4 regions of the Paenibacillus sp. YAE3 genome follow, and region 1 is predicted to be linked to each of the others. Evidence: riboswitches for the same ligand, from Rfam matches in the RefSeq annotation. Region 1 holds a riboswitch; each other region holds the start of a gene.
What was found. A riboswitch is a leader RNA that binds a small molecule or an ion and turns the genes downstream of it on or off. The one in region 1 is predicted to bind cyclic di-GMP.

Region 1 (4,216 bases):
TAAATAAGCTGCAAACAAGCAGACGTCATAGGTTGGTGAATGCATTAGAGCATATTTAACATGTTCTTGATATTGTTCAAATTGTTCATCACCCCACCGATCTTCTAAGGGATAATGAAAGCACAATACGTAGGACCCTTTGGACACCGTAAAGTAAAGCATCTGATTTGCTTGATCATAATATAACCCGTTATCGTAATTTTTGAACGTATCCCCCACATAGGAATTGGGATCTTCCAACGAACGCACCAATCGATAACCGACATTTCCCTCGCTTTGGACTAATCGCATCTTGCCATTGAAATGTTGATAGAGGGTAATGCCACAACATCGCCGATACGTACCCAAAGTTGGCGCGGCATAATGACGACCTGAGTAAACGATGCGGCCGCCATCCAATTCATCCCTTAATATTGTAAGAAAGCGGGACATGTCATATATGTGTCCATCTTCAAGTAATGCAGTAAGCGAAAATACGGTACGCTGCAGCCTTGGGTAAGACTGAGCCAGTAAAAGCTGCTCTTGTATTTCATTTTCCTGTGCCAAGTACTTGTATCCGCGACGCAGATCATCGCTTAAATATTTCCGCAACCGCGAAAAGTATTCCGGATTCTCTATGTTGAAGGATTCAAAATATATTTTTTTATGATACAAATCCGTAAGGAAAAACCAAATATAAGGCTCTACGCCATGAGCATCTACATCAACTTGGGATTCAAGAAAGGGTAAAAATTCATCTTTGAACGATGCAAGGGGCATTCTGCCATGATCATTCCAGAAGCGGTCAATATACGGTTTGATCGTGGAAAAATAATGGTCCTTAATAAAATCGCTGACCAGTACGTAAATTTGCTTGTTTTCATTATATGCTTGCTCAAACTCAAGATGGGTGGTCGTTCGGTCTTCATTTTTGATATAGGCCCCTGATCGACGACCTATGAATAACAAGTAGACGTCAGAGGCCGATACCCGTTCTAGATATGTATGAATAGCGTCACGCCCAATAGGACCAAACTGGTGTTCAAAATTAATTACGCGATGATTTAGTTCTTCTAACGAGGTTTTTATTTCTAATCGCAGGTTTTTAAACTCGGGATCCGCAGCAGAACTTAGAAAAATCTTGGTGACTTCAGCCATCTGGACCTCTCCTCCCCTTGTTTTGCATACGCAGCCATATCTTAACCCGTCAATGCCAAGAGGGTGTTCCACCTCATCACCCTCTTGGCATTTTGGGATGTCACAGTAAGACCAATTTCTGCGTTTGACTACCTCCACCAAGTATCAAGCGGTTTGACTGGCAGGTAATGCTTGTGTTCGTTCATCTCGAACCGGCGTTCAATCCGCTCGGCAATATCGTCCGGAATGGCATGACCCGTTAAGTAAGCATCCATCATGTTAAACGAGAGACCAAGTTCGTCCTCTTCCAACAGTCCCGGCTTTTCATCGAGCAAATCCGCCGTTGGCGGCTTGGTGTAGATTCGCTCGTCTGCGCCCAAAAGCTTGAGCAATTCACGACCTTGCTGCTTCGTCAATCCGGTCAGCGGAGTCAAATCCGCGCCTCCATCTCCATACTTGGTAAAATAACCGGTCAACGCTTCTGCTGCATGGCACGTGCCTACCACAAGCACATTGAAATGATGAGCCAAACGATAATGAACGGTCATCCGCTCCTGAGCTTTTTGATTTCCTTTGTTGAAGTCGGACATTTTCTGCCCTGTCGCTTGCTCAAACGACCGTACGGCAGCGTCCACCGCAGGCTTGATGTTCACGACCAATACATTATCAGGTTGGATAAAATCGAGAGACCGTTGGGCATCAATTTCATCCAGTTGGACGCCATAAGGGAGCCGCAAAGCAATGAACACGTAGTCGTCTCTGCCCGTTTCCCGGCGAAGTTCTTCAACAGCGATTTGACACAGGCGACCCGTCAAACTCGAATCCTGCCCCCCGGAAATGCCCAGCACGAATCCATTTTTATTTGTGTGAAGCAGGTAATCCTTCAAGAATTGGATGCGATTGCGCACTTCGCTCTTGGGGTCAATCGAAGGCTTCACCTGCAGCAAGTTGATAATTTTATCTTGTAGAGCCCGATTTTCGGTTGATTTCCCTTCCTTGATGCGGATAACTTCATCTTTTTGCTTGAGTGTACTCATGTTAAAATACCTCCGAAGAAATTTTTATTATACACACATCAAGTTCTATAATCCTCTAAATGTAAAACATGCAATGTTCCGTTATAGGCGACAAATAAAACCTGAATATCAAATCCCTCTTGTTTATCGAACGAAACGGAGTATACCTAAATGATCAAACAACACAAAAAACCCCCTATCTATGATCAAGTCAGTGAATAGACGGAGGTCCCCCGTCGTATTCGGTAGCTGGCTGGCATGATGGCATCATCCGATCCATTTTAGCCCCTATAGCTTTGCGTCCCTACTTTTCAGTAAGTTTGCCATTGTCGTACGAGGTATGAATTTGTCGCTTGAATTCAATTTACTAAAAATAACCAGAAAATAGGAATAGGTCTTTCGGATTGTTTTGGGGAATATTTGAAAATGCACGCTAATTTTATAAATTTGAAAAGAGAGGGATGCTCTGGAAGGGGCTCGGGCTCACCATGGATGGCTTTGCAATCTGACGACAAAATAAAACAATCTCTTCCAATAAATTGATCCGTTGGGCCTATATTCATGCTAAAATGAAGTAGTTATAGTTTAATTAAATCAAAATATTACAAAATGTGATATTGCGTATGTCAATTACATAGTTCGTTTCGTACGACAATAGCAAACCCACTGAAAAGTGGCGACGCAAAGCTATAGGGGCTAATGCGGATCAACTTCGGATCGCGATGCCAGCCAGTTGCCGAATACGACGGAAGCCTCCGTCTATTTATCTATCCCTTTAAAGCTGACGGAGGCTTTTTGCGTCCTTTAACATACTTTAAAGAGGAGGGAATTGCACAAAACTTAAATTAAACTTTCTGGGCTTTATCTGTAGCAGCACCTTTCTTTCTGCGGCGGAAAATTTCGAATTGACGCAAGCGTAGGATGGACTTTCAAAACGTAAAAGCTGTCTTAACTGAATAGTTATCGTACGATAATAGCAAACCCACTGAAAAGTGGCGACGCAAAGCTAAAGGGGCTAATGCGGATCAACTTCGGACCGCGATGCCAGCCAGTTGCCGAATACGACGGAGACCTCCGTCTATTTTGCTATGTATTTTTCATGCAAGGCGGGGGATTTTTTATTTCTTTACGAAATGAAGCGGCGGCGATAACGAGGAGAGATCGATCTTATTATTGATGGCAAAATAAATTCGAAAGAAGGGGACAAAATGATCGATAGCAGACGTTCGTGGAAGCATGTGTCGGATATGGAATCAAAAACATTCTTGGAGGCAAACCATCCATTTCCTCATGTCGATCATAGATCCGAAGCAGGCGACAGGCTGGTTGAACAGAGAGAGATCCTTTCTTTGCTGCAAGAGGAAATCCGGAATATAAGCGATTTGCTGTCTATCCCTTATTTATTTATCATTGCTGACCCTGACGGGAATGTTTTGGATTACCTCGGAACCGATTCGTTAAAATCCTTTTTTAAAAGGAATCATATCCAAAAGGGCAACTCCGTTGCCAACCAAGACGCAGGAATGAGCGCCATTTCATTATCCATCAAATTACAGTCCCTTTCCGTCGTTATTGGGACCGAACATAGCAATAATTTGTTTTGGGAGCTGGCATGCGTTTGTACCCCAATTCGAATAAAAAAGGTTGTTATAGGCTACCTTGGCCTCAGTTTTCACTCTTTTCACGAAGTGACATTTGCCTTGCCGCTGATTGAGCGCCTGGCGAAGAGTGTTCAAGAAAAATTGTCCCCTAAAAATCCAATGGTTTATCAGGAGCAGGTCTATGCCCTGTTTGATCAGTATGATTTAACGAATCGGGAAAAGGAAATCGCATTTGGGTGGCTGGAAAATAAAAACGTTCCCGAGATTGCGGACATTTGCGGGATTAGTCAAAATACGGTTCGGACGTTTATTAAGAAGATCTATGCTAAAACGAGAGTCCATCATAAAGGAGCGTTTCTTAAAAAGTTTATATAACCACGTTCGAAACGAAAAGTACCCAATTTTGGGTATTTTTTTTAATTGGTGCGTTTTTTATAATTACAATCAAAGTTAAGGTTATTTCATCATTCGACAAAAATCACG
Region 2 (4,216 bases), on a different contig from region 1:
TCCCGCTTTTTTTCGCGTATGCCTGCTATATTCAGTTTTAAGACCAAACCACCATATAAGTCGTTGCCATTAAAACACATCTCCCTTCATGTCAGGAACTCGCTTATCGCTAAGCTGTGTATAGAGTAATTTGTTTTGGAAAAAAAGTCAATGTATTACAGCGCTATACTGACGGTACGGATTGTGTCAGCCTGTTCTGCGATGCATCATTTGTGGGGCTTTGCATAATTTCGAGGTCTTGTTTAAGGAAGCAACTAATGATGAATTCCTGAAGTCTTTTGTGCTTACCCATTAGTGATTTGATGTGCCATTATACGTAGAGAGTATGACGGCCAGGTTTTTTTCGAAAATAAATTCCAATACGATATTGTTTTCTTTATCGAAATAACCTAGAACGTTGTCTTTTTCTCCTGTATCAGTTCTCGTATAATAGTTTTTGCCATAATTCTCAATAACATCTGCCTTGGAATCCCCGATGGAGATACCTTTTTCCGTGGTAAGCTTTTGGTCCGAAAAAAAATACTCTTTCACAACCCCATCTACGATTTTGAATTGAACATCTTCATTTTTACCGTAAATCAAATAATAAGTATCAGGCTCTTGTGACCGATGGATAGAATCCGGTTTACCAAAAACGTTCGTCACATCCTTTTCAATGGATCCGATCTTGATCCCGCCGATATTTTCCTTGGATAGATCTGTAGTATCCGTATTCTCGTAAAAATCCATTCGATTTTGTGAGCAGCCACTGAGGAACCCAATCAAAATGAATGAACAAAATAATGAATGAACTAATAAGGTGAAGTTCAACTTCTTTTTAGACACGATTTTTCGCTCCTTTTTTCAATGATTGGGCCCTAGTTGTTGTCATCGAGAAAAAACGGAATTTTAAAGGAAGATCCAAAAAAGGGACTGGTTCGGCCAGCCCCTCGTTCATTTCTTTTTCTCCAACTCCGCCTTTAATCTTGCATTCTCTTCCAACAGCTTTTGAACGTCCGGGATATCCTTGCCGGAAACCCAGCCATACAAATCGTCTCTTGCTGCATACTTCGGCAATTGATCATGAAGAACCATTTTAATGTGCCGTACATCATCAACATAATAGATCGGGACTTCTTCCATGACCGTTTGCTTAAACGCTTGAAACTCCTGATAGTGCTCAATTTCTGTAAAATCGTATGGCAGTTGTCTTAATCTCTCATCTGTGAGAACAAAAGCAAATCTAGGTTTTCCCGTTTCTCCGGCATATTCATATTCCCATTGCGTATAGCTTTTGGATTCATCATCGGGGAGCGTTAAACCATAGAATCCGCCAAGAATCAGGATATATACGTCGGAATCGTCGATCCATCTTTTCCTCATGTTCAGTGGACTTTCATTAAAAAATTGCTCGACTCCAGCAGGGATATGACCGGCTCGAAGTATGGATTCAACAGCGGCATGTCTATCTTCGATAAGATCGTAGTAAGTAGCCGATATATAAATTTGTAATTTTCTTCTCATAAGCCCACCCGAATGAAAGAATTAGTATAGATAGAATCTACCATTCTCTCACTTTATTTGTCAAAATTGGGGGGGTACAGATAAATTGAGCAGAGATGATGCAAACGGCTTCGATGGGATCTTTTTTGCGGAGACAATAAAGTAATAGCCGCAGTCTGCCACGGTCCCGCCGGCCTGATTAAGGACTTTGTTCAAACAAGCTTTTTTACAGCATAAATATGGGGCTTTATAGGCAGTCGCCGCATTCTTTCAAGTCAAAAAGTCATAGTTCTCCAAAATATTACAAATGGAGAGAAATGACTATAAAAATAAGGCCGTAGAACCTGATTTCATACGCTTTAATAATATACCCTTAGTATAATAGTTAAATTTCCAACTAAATACAAGATCGTAGGATCAAGGCAAACCCGTTGAAAAATGGGGACGCAAAGCTAAAGGGGCTAACGGATTTGCTGAAAAATGCAAATGCTACTGCCAGCCAGTTGCCGAATACGACGGAGGACTCCGTCTATTAGCGTTTGCTTTTGGATGGAGTTTTTATTTTTTTACACTAAAAAGCTCAGCACTGATGCAGCATGAGTATACCTGCGATCGTGAAATCCAACGCTATGTGGACAGACCGATTCAGAAAATATTCAGAATTGCCTCATATAATGTCAAAAGAAGCTACTAAAGTACTAAAGCAGACAAAATTCAACAACATCTAGTAGACTAGCCTATGATTTTGAGGAAGGCTAACAAATAGGAAGTTTTACTGCAAATCTTACATATATACACTCGTACGAAAAGAGCAAACCCGCTTGAAAATCGGGGACGCAAAGCTAAAGGGGCTAAAGGATTTGCTGAAAAATGCAAATGCTACTGCCAGCCAGCTGCCGAATACGACGGAAACCTCCGTCTACTTGCGCACTGTCCGCTAATGAGATGGGGGTTTTTTCACTTTATTTGGAGTACGTCGGTCTGGAAAAGGGTCAATGAAAGGTTTGCAGCATTGAAAGGAGCTGATGCTTTTTTTGATATACTCTGTTAGTTTGTTGAACCATTGAACGGGGCTAGATGCTTATTTTGAGGTAAGCGTAGATAGAGTAGAGCAAAAGTCCCAAGATATTTAAGAAAATTCGAATCTTCCCGCAACTGCTGGGAGGTACGAAATGAAACAGGAGGTTGAGATCGATTGTTAGCACGAAGAAGTAAGTTATTTTGGAAGAAACAGCTTATGGTTTTACTCGCGTTCATCGTTGTGGTTGGCGGCTTCCCAGCTGCGTTCGCATCGGTAGCGAAGGCGGCTGATTCAGCGCCTAATCTTATTGTGGATTATGAGTTTAGGGACCCCGGAAATGGAGGGTTGCCTGTTGATAAACTGGGTCACTCGAAACTGGAAGAGGTGTCCGGTGAACATACCTTTAATGGTAAGACTCGAATGTATGGCAACGCTACGAAAGGGTACGGAGCGGACAGTGCCGGCAGCTATTGGTATTGGACGGCAATTAATGAAGGGAAAGATGAAAAAGGTGGCGGATTTACGCTCGACATCGATCCAGTCGTTGATAAAGATATTTCTCGTAGTTACTCAGTAGGGGTTCGTTTTTCTTATGACAAGTTTAATCCTAATTGGACCAAAATCATTGATTATAAGGATAAAACGACTACAGAAGGATTTTATTTTACTGGTGATGGCGACAGAAAGTTGATGTTTTACAATGTAGGTACAAAAGGAGCAACAACTGCTGAACCAAAGCAAATTGTCGACATTATCGCTACAAGAAATAATGATTCGAAAATGTTTACTGCCTATATGATGATTAACGGGGAATTTCGCAAGGAAATTGAAATTAACGATTCAGGTGGAAAAGCTACCCCAATTGAGTTGCAAAATGGGAAAATTCGCTTCGGCTTTTTCCATGATGATCTTCCCACTATGGGGGTTGAGAGACCAGAAGGCGGCAAGGTGTATTCTATTAAATTCTGGGATGGAGCCATCACGCCTGCAAAAGCACTGGAAGCTACAGCGGTTAAGGGAACTGAAGCCGGAACGAAAATAACAGCCACACCTGAGAGTGGAAATTCTTTGATGGTGCTTGTTTCTGACACGCTTCTCCCATTTCCGCTTCAAGGGGAAGATGTTCCAGCGGGTGCTCAAGAATACACCTCGGGTTCTGACCTCAAAGGTGTAGATGCGAACACGAACAAATATGTTGGCGTCTATGAGGTTGATTCAAATGGAAAAATTGTTGGGTTCAAGTTAATTACACTGACAGAGAATGAGATTTTACCTCCTCCTTCTCCAGCCTTAGAGATCACTGAACCAAGTGGTACGGTGAACGTAACGAAACCTGCGATCAAAGGGAAAACGGAAGCAGGTACGGAAGTCACCGTAGTGATCAAAGACAAAGATGGCAACGTGGTTCCAAATGCCGGAGGAAAAGCCACTGTAGATGGAAACGGCGACTGGAGCTTTACACCATCGGAAGATTTGTCTGACGGAAAGTACACCATTGAAGTGACAGCTGAGAAAGACAGCAAAGTATCGAAAGTGTCAAGAGACATTACTGTGGATACGACAAACGTTGTCGACAAATCCGCGCTGAAACAGAAAGCGGAGGAAATCAACGGCAAGATCGCTGCAAGCGAATTGACCGGGTCCGACTACACCTCGGCAAGCTGGAACAATCTGACTAGCGCGCTTGATGCAGCAGAAAGCGTACTGCGTGAT
Region 3 (4,216 bases), on a different contig from region 1:
TGCTTCGGGTACGGTAAACGGTGACCAAGCGACGGTTACGATCGATAAGGACAAGCTGTCCGGCATTCTGGCGGACGGTAAAGGACATAAACTCGGCATCAGCGTACCGGGTAAGGGCGATGTTGAAGTTCGAGGATTGACGCTTGAAGGCTTGAAAAAGATCGCCGATACCGGCTCCAGCCTGGAAATTGAAGATGTGCTGGCGATTTATCCGGTTCCTGCAGGACAGCTTGATGTGGATGCCATTAGCAAACAATTCGGCAACGCGCCGCTCAGCGATATTGCCGCTAACATCAAAATCAAACGTTCTGCGGACGATCTGGCCAAGCTTGCCCGTGAGAAGGCAGCTCAAGGCGGTTATGAACTGCTTGTGCATCCGGTAGATCTTGACTTGAGCTTTATGCACGGCGGGAAAACGGATAGAGCGGGGTTGTTGAACGGGTATGCGCCGAAATACATCGCGCTTCCGGAAGGCATCGACCCGAACCGCATCACGACAGGCGTTATTGTGAACCCGGACGGCAGCGTGTTCCATGTGCCGACGGTCGTCACGAAGGTGAATAACCGGTATTTCGCACTCATCAATGATTTGCGCAGCAGCGGTACCTATTCGGTGATTTGGAATCCGCAGGATTTCGAGGATGTCCAGTATCATTGGGGCAGAGCGGACGTAAACAACATTGCCGCAAGACTCGACCTGAAAGGCAACGGCGACAATACGTTCTCGCCAAACCGATATGTGACACGCTCCGAATTCGCTGAAATCGTCGTATTGGGCCTAGGTCTGATGCGTCAGGACGCGCCGCAAAACATCTACCCTGACGTGCCGTCGACGGCATGGTATCGGAATGCTGTAGCGCTCGCGGATGAATTTGATATTGTTCGCGGATATGAGGACGGCAACTTCAAAGGCGGACAGCAAATCACGAGAGAGCAAGGTTTTGCCATGATTGCTCGTGCATACCGCTTGATTCAATCCGTAAACGTGCCGAATCAGGAGCAAATCGCTTCTACGCTGGCACCATATGCGGATGGGGATAAAGTAGCTTCTTGGGCGAAAGCGGATGTTGCCCAGCTGATCGCAGCGGGAATTATCCAAGGCAATGGACCTAAGCATCTGAGCCCGAAAGCAGGAATGACGCGTGCGGAAGTCACTGCACTGATGGCAAGAATGCTGAAAGTAACGAACCTGATTGACAAGTAATGAAGCAACGCAAACAACCATTGATGACGACAAGTCGTCAATGGTTGTTTTTTTATCTGTTTAGTAATTCCTTCTGGTAACAACTTCTTTAATAGCAGGAGACTCTTCTAAAACCAGACCGATTCAGAAAATATTCAGAATTGTCTCATATAATGTCAAAAGAAGCTACTAAAGTACTAAATCCGACAAAATTCAACAACATTGAGGTTAGTAGATTAGCCTATGATTTTGAGGAAGGCTAACAAATAGGAAGTTTTACTGCAAATCTTACATATATACACTCGTACGAAAAGAGCAAACCCGCTTGAAAATCGGGGACGCAAAGCTAAAGGGGCTAAAGGGAGCCAAGTGCCTATGCCAGCCAGCTGCCGAATACGACGGAAAACTCCGTCTACTGGCGCTTGCTATTGGATGGAGTTTTTATTTTTTTAGGTATTCTATTGAAGGAGCCCGTTGCTGTAAGGACCGGCCGTAATCCTTATCGGTTTTCTGCCAATTGATTTCTGCAGCTCGTGTGATCCTGACATAGCAGTTAAAAAAGTGAAAAAAGAGGTGGACAAGGGTAGCTAAAAGAGTGCATTGATAACTTTTACACAAGAAAGGAATGATCTATTTGCTAAGCAACAACATTAGATTACGGAAAATAGGGATGATGTTCCTGATTTTTTCTCTTGTCTTCACGGGTCTAGGGGCAAGCTTAGGGACTCCAGTCAGCTATGCTGCTTCTTCGGAAGTTTATGTAGCTAGTGGCGGCAATGATAGCACAGGGGATGGAACTAAAGAGAATCCTTATAAGACATTGAACAAAGCCTATCAAGAGGTTGATAACGGGGGAACGATATATGTCAAGGACGATATCACATTGCCACCACCCTTTGATATGAATGCTGCCAAGAAGTTTACGATTACTACGGACCCTGAAGCCGATAAGCCTGCTGTGATTCATCGTGGTTCAAAGAGCAGCGGTTCAAAAACACTTTTTGGTCTTAATAGCGGTCACCTTACTTTGAAAAATATCGTTATTGACGGTGGGAGTGAATTAGTAGATGGAAGGATATTTAATATAGGTAGTTCAAAACTGACCATTGAAAAAGACACTATTTTACGCAACAATTATGACACTATAGGAGGAAGCGCAATCATTCTCCTAAACCAAACTTCGGTCCTAGAAATGAATGGTGGAAAAATTACAGGTAATATGCATGCGAATTCAAGTGCGGTCCTTATTAATATAGCTGGTGCAAGATTCACTATGACTGGAGGCGAAATCACTGGGAATAGTGGTGGTGGAGTTCAAGTAAAAGCTGGTGAGTTTGACCTTTCAGGCAATGCAGTCATTACTGGGAATACGTTTGGGGAATCGGAGCGAAACGTTTATCTGGAAGGTTCTAAAAATATTACTCTAAGTGGAGACTTTACCGGGCAAGCGGGTATTACCGCACAAAATCGTATGATTCCGGGAAAACAGTTTGGACAAGCAAATTCCAGAGATTTGAAAGGGATCGAAAATCTGGTTGCAGACTCAGGCGGTCTTCTTGCAAGTTATGGAGAAAACAATACTTTAGTATGGAAAACGACGCCTGGCGGGGTAAAAGGTAGCAATGTATCCTTATGGCTAAAAGCAGATGACGGTGTAACAGCCGGTGGCGACGGTACGCTTCCAGGTTGGAAAGATCAGATTGGCAAGAATAGTTTTTCTATTGTGGGAACAGCACCAACCTATCAATCGGATGGTGTAAACTTTAACCCTGTCGTTAATTTTGGTAAGAACGGGTATTTGCGGGGCGATACCGAGATTAACATGACGGAAGCATATACCGTAGCCGCATGGAATGGAGATAAGGGGACGGATCGGGGCGCTATCCTTTCTCCAATAGTACAAACGGGTATAAGCCACCAGGCCATGTATTTCTTCTTTTCTTACCAAAGTAAATTTTATACCGGAATCTTCCCTCTATCTGATGCACAGAACAGCGCAGGTAAATATATGGAAGCGGGTCCTCCTGAAAATGGGGAATACGGTTTATGGAATGCAGCTCGTGATAAAGAAGGTAGTATATACAGAAAAAATGGTAGTCCAGCGCTCACCAACTCAGTACCTGGACTCGAAAATCCTATGATTGGAGTACCACAGATAGGCAGAAGATCTGATAATACCACTCCTTCTTACCTTAACGGAAATGTTGCTGAAATTATCGTCTTAAATAAAAAAGCCACGCCTGAGGAACGTAATAAGGTAGAAAGTTACCTTGCTCTGAAGTACGGTATTACGTTAAATGATGGTAAGAGTAACTATTATGATGCTGCTGGTAACCAAGTGTGGGTAGCAGATGCAAATTACACGAAAAATATTGCAGGTATTGGCCGTGATGATGCGGGGAGCTTGTATCAAAAGCAAAGCCGTAGCATTAATACAGGTGACCAAGTAGCGATTGGTATCGGCGAACTGGCTGAAACGAACGCGCTTAATACTAATCTGCTTACAGATAAGCAATATCTGATCTGGGGCGATAATGGAAAAGGGCTTGTTTTTGACCAGCAAATTGGAAATGTAAACCATGCCCAGCGTGTATGGAAGGTACAAAACACTGGTGCAGTTGGTCAAGTTCAAGTAGCAATCCCTACAAGTGCTATTCCTGCCGGAAAAAAGTTGCTTGTAAGTAATAGTGAGGCAGATTTTAATTCCGCTAAGGGATATGAATTAGCGATCAAAGATCTTAACGGTGTAGAATATTATGTAGCTACAGTATCGGATGGATTAACGAATGGACAGTTCTTCACATATGGTGTGGAAGCGCCAAAAGTGAAAACAGCTACTCTTGAAGAGGTTACAACTGGTGGGAAAGAGATTACTCTAACCTTCGATCAAGAGATTGAACTAACTGATTTAACTGGTCTTACGGTTAAAATTGGTGCGAAAGAGCTTTCGATTAATGACTTCGAAATAGGAACAGATGGCAAGACATTAATCTTGAAGACAACTGAAGATATTAAATCTGATGATATTGTTGA
Region 4 (4,216 bases), on a different contig from region 1:
GCGCAACGATTTTAATAATCAACTGGCGGAAAGGCTTGGGGGTTCGGGGGAAAACATGCCGGCAAACGCCGACCCGCAGCAGCTCTTATCGCCTGAGATGAGAGCGCTGATTCCGAGGCCCGTCATGGAAAAAATCAGCGCGGCGCTTTCGCTTTCCGTCGATCACGCGTTTCTGTGGGCGCTCCTTCCGGTGTTTTTCGCCTTGCTTTCGGTGTCGATGATGGGCGCGGGGCGGATGCAGTTCGCCCAAGAGCCTTCCCCCGCGCAATCCCGAACGAAGGCTTAATGGGATTATCGAACAGAGCCGTTGCGCTCCGGCTGCCATATTGCTGTCGACAAGGGTCCATGATTGGGTAATACTTGAATTAAATACGGTCAACATTAGGAGGCTGGTCGCTCATGAAAGTGATTATTACCCAGGAAGAAGCGGTGGAAAAAGGAATTTGGCCTGAAGTCATGAACATGTTCGGCGTGGACGACGAAGACGAGGTATGGCCGTCCGAGGAATTTATTTTGACCGAAGAGCAGGCGCGCAAGCTCAAACTGATTCCTTGACTTGTGCCATAAACGGCTTTCACGGCAAGGAGCGAAGAAGGGGAGAAGGTGAAACGCATCGCGACGATATATACCGTAAATCTTAACGATTGGCGGGAAGGCGCCGGCGCGGATATGCAGCGGCTGCTCGCCTTTTTGCCTGATGAAGCAAGGTCCCGGGCCGCGAGGCACAGATCGGAGCGGGACGCGGAGCGCGTGATCGTTTCCGATGCCTTGAAACGGGTGACGGCTTGTCTCGAAAAGGGGCTACGGCTCCGGAACGTGGAGTTTGCCAGGGATGGTTACGGCAAACCATTCCTGGCAGGCGTTCCCGGCTATTATTTTAACGTGTCCCACGCCAAGGATTGGGTCGTATGCGCCGTGGGCGCCAGGGGACCGATCGGCATCGATGTCGAGCATATCGGCCGGGCGGAAGCGGAAGCAGCCGAGTTGTGCTTTACGCCACGGGAGCTTACTGAATGGAGAAGGCAGCCCGCCGAACGTCGGGATGCCTTCTTTTTCGAGTTGTGGACGCTTAAAGAAAGTTATTCCAAAGCCGTCGGCAAAGGCCTTTCGATCGGCTTGTCCAAGCTGGAGACGATCAGGCATCCTTCCGGGATTCGCATCATGCATCAAGGCGGGATCGATCCGGAGCTGCATCTTCAAGTCGTCCCGTTTGACCCCGACTACAAGTTATCCGTTTGCATGCCGCTGGAGGAGCAAGCGGCCGCTGTCCGGCGCTTTTCTCCCGATGGGCTGCTGGACGCGTTAAAGTCATGTTCTGAAGCCGGGGACTAAGGGGCGGGGGGCTTTTCCAATGATAACCTATGGCATTTCCCATAATTTCGGGATATAGACACTTTTATTACCTCTTATTGGAAGGATCTAACCTGTACTTTAACTATAAACATGATATATTAAAAGTGTATTTTTCAGATATTTCATTTATTTTCAGCAATATCTGAAATACCGCACTTTGAAAACTCAAGCCAAAGGTAAACCTGCCGAAAGGCAGGGGCACAAAGCTAAAGGGGCTTCAGGCGGCAAGATCCTTGATCTTATCGCTATGCCAGCCAGCTGCCGAAAGACGTTTTCGCGATCGAAGGAACTCTACTCTCGGCAAGTAGAGTTTTTTTGTTTTTAATTTTTTTCTATACAGAATCCTATGATCAAGCAAAGGAAAGATGAACATGTCGGTGTTAACAACAGGAAAGTCCAACTTGGATGAATGGAATCGGTATGTGAAGCAATTGGAAGAACGGACGATACTGCGCATTCATTCTGGAAAGGCGTCCATTCCAATGCAAAGGGTTATGTATCGCTGGCCGGAGGAAACGGGGCGTCAAATTCGGCAGGCATGCGAGACCGCGCGTATCGAACCAAGCGTGCTGCTGAGTGCGGCATGGGGCATGCTGCTGATCCGGTATTTGCGCCGGGAGGAGGTTGCGTTCGCCGTCGTCGCGTCCGCCGAGCAAGCCTATCCGCTCATAACGAAAGCGGACGGGGCAACGACGCTGCAAAGTCATGTGCTTCAGGTTGCCGCCGCCATGAAGGAGCATGCGGCCAAGTCGGCGGCTTTCGATGAAATTGCCGGTATTTGCGCCGGCCTGGACGAAGGATCCCCGGTATGCAACACCGCCATTGGGACGGGGAGCGGCATAGGCCCGGACGAGCTGCAGGGCAAATTCGAGCTGGCGGTCTCGCTGGATCGGCACGAAGCGGGCGGCTTCGAGGTTTGGCATGCGGACGGCATGTTCCCCGGCGATTTTATTCGGCGCATGTGCCGGCATTTGCAGCATATCATGGCCGCATGGGCGGCAGGTTCAAACATGACGATCGGCGGCTTGAAGCTGCTGACGGAAGACGAGGAGGCCCAGCTTGCGGGCTGGAACCAAACGGCTGCGCATGCCGAATTAGACCGGACCATCCACGGCTTGTTTGAGGATCAGGCACACAAGGCTCCGGATAACATCGCGGTGGTCTACCAAGGTGAATCGTTGACGTACGGCCAGCTGAACGAAAAAGCGGACAGATTGGCCCGCGAATTGGTACGGAGGGGAGCCGGCCGGGAGCGGATCGTCGGCATCATCGCGACGCCGTCCCTTGAGATGATCGTCGGGACGCTGGCGATCCTGAAAACGGGCGCGGCCTACTTGCCGATCGATCCGGCGTATCCCGCCGACCGCATCACGTATATGCTCGAAGACAGCGGAACGGAGCTGCTTGTCACCGAGCCGAAGGTCAGACTGGACGGAAAAGTCCGCTTCAAAGGCCAGATGGTTTGCGCGGCGGAGTTTTCTGCCGATACTCGCGGCGAATCGGAGGCTGCCGATGTGGAGATGCGGAATGTGCGCGAATCTGCGGAACCGGGCGACATGGCTTACGTGATCTACACTTCCGGTTCGACGGGAAGGCCGAAAGGCGTAATGGTCGAGCACCGATCGCTTGTCAATCTGTGCGCCTGGCACATCAGGGAATTCGGAGTGACCGAAAAGGACCGGGCCACCAAATACGCCGGGTTCGGCTTTGACGCTTCCGTGTGGGAGATGTTTCCGTATCTGGTGTCGGGGGCGGCGATTCACGTCATTCCCGAAGAGATCCGCCTGGATTCGACGCAGCTGCATGCGTACTTTAAGCGGCACGGCATTACGATCAGCTTTTTGCCGACCCAGTTCTGCGAGCATTTCATGACGATGGACCATCCGACGCTGCGCGTTCTTTTGACGGGCGGGGACAAGCTGAAATCGTTCAGCAGGCAGAACTATGACCTGTACAATTGCTACGGCCCGACGGAAAACACCGTGGTCACGACGGCCTATAAGGTCACGGAGTTGACGCCGAACATTCCGATCGGTTATCCGGTCGATAACTCGAGGGTCTACATTCTGGACGCATACGGGCATCCGCAGCCTGTCGGCATTGCCGGCGAATTGTGCATTGCTGGAAGCGGGCTGGCGCGCGGTTATTTGAACCAGCCGGAGCTGACCGGGCAGAAGTTTGTTCCCGGGGGCATAACCGGAGAAAAACGGCTGTACCGGACGGGAGACTTGGCAAGATGGACGGAAGACGGCGCCATCGAATTCCTCGGGCGGATCGACCACCAGGTCAAAATCCGCGGCTTCCGGATCGAAACCGGCGAAATCGAACACCGGCTGCTGCAGCACCCGCAGGTGTCCGAAGCCGTCGTCATCGATCTCGAGGACGCATCCGGCGCCAAATATTTGTGCGCATACGTTGTGGCGGACGGGGAATTGGCCTACGGCGAAATGAAGGCGTTTTTGGCGGAGCAATTGCCGGATTACATGGTTCCTTCCAAGTTGGTAGGGCTTCAAGAGCTTCCGCTAACGGCCAACGGCAAGGTCGACAGACGTGCGCTTCCCGCCCCCGCGGCTTCGCTCGACGAGGGACGTTACGAAGCCCCGGCCGGCGAATGGGAAGAAGAAGTGGCGGCCATATGGAGCGAGGTGCTGGGCTTGGGCCGCGTGGACGCCTGCGAGTCGTTTTTTACGGCGGGCGGGGATTCGCTGAAGGCCGTCCTGCTGCAAGCCAAGCTTGAGCGGCGTTTCGGCGCATCCGTACCGGTCACGCTGCTGTTCGAACGGCCGACGGTTCGGGAGCAAGCGGAATGGATCGAACAAGCGGCTTCGGAATCGTCTTACGGCAACGAGCAAGCGGCTGCAAC

Region 2: it holds a riboswitch for cyclic di-GMP, as region 1 does, so the genes downstream of both, AC27KL_RS24230 (cadherin-like beta sandwich domain-containing protein) here and nadE (ammonia-dependent NAD(+) synthetase) in region 1, are expected to answer to the same signal.
Region 3: it holds a riboswitch for cyclic di-GMP, as region 1 does, so the genes downstream of both, AC27KL_RS24220 (DUF8202 domain-containing protein) here and nadE (ammonia-dependent NAD(+) synthetase) in region 1, are expected to answer to the same signal.
Region 4: it holds a riboswitch for cyclic di-GMP, as region 1 does, so the genes downstream of both, AC27KL_RS21500 (amino acid adenylation domain-containing protein) here and nadE (ammonia-dependent NAD(+) synthetase) in region 1, are expected to answer to the same signal.

What each region holds. Positions count from the first base shown of each region.
Region 1 covers NZ_BAAIYF010000015.1:54,669-58,884, reverse strand. The annotation lists gene AC27KL_RS23850 (DUF4062 domain-containing protein) at 1-1,137, opposite strand, end outside; gene nadE (ammonia-dependent NAD(+) synthetase) at 1,266-2,153, opposite strand; cyclic di-GMP riboswitch class I at 2,374-2,467, opposite strand; cyclic di-GMP riboswitch class I at 2,779-2,873, shown strand; cyclic di-GMP riboswitch class I at 3,098-3,192, shown strand; gene AC27KL_RS23840 (helix-turn-helix transcriptional regulator) at 3,341-4,108, shown strand.
Region 2 covers NZ_BAAIYF010000016.1:5,455-9,670, reverse strand. The annotation lists gene AC27KL_RS24240 (hypothetical protein) at 292-825, opposite strand; gene AC27KL_RS24235 (DUF4062 domain-containing protein) at 934-1,503, opposite strand; cyclic di-GMP riboswitch class I at 1,894-1,993, shown strand; cyclic di-GMP riboswitch class I at 2,283-2,383, shown strand; gene AC27KL_RS24230 (cadherin-like beta sandwich domain-containing protein) at 2,678-4,216, shown strand, end outside.
Region 3 covers NZ_BAAIYF010000016.1:400-4,615, reverse strand. The annotation lists gene AC27KL_RS24225 (S-layer homology domain-containing protein) at 1-1,204, shown strand, start outside; cyclic di-GMP riboswitch class I at 1,488-1,577, shown strand; partial or broken gene AC27KL_RS24220 (DUF8202 domain-containing protein) at 1,854-4,216, shown strand, end outside.
Region 4 covers NZ_BAAIYF010000012.1:64,614-68,829, reverse strand. The annotation lists gene AC27KL_RS21515 (MFS transporter) at 1-286, shown strand, start outside; gene AC27KL_RS21510 (hypothetical protein) at 400-555, shown strand; gene AC27KL_RS21505 (4'-phosphopantetheinyl transferase family protein) at 604-1,332, shown strand; cyclic di-GMP riboswitch class I at 1,519-1,619, shown strand; gene AC27KL_RS21500 (amino acid adenylation domain-containing protein) at 1,836-4,216, shown strand, end outside.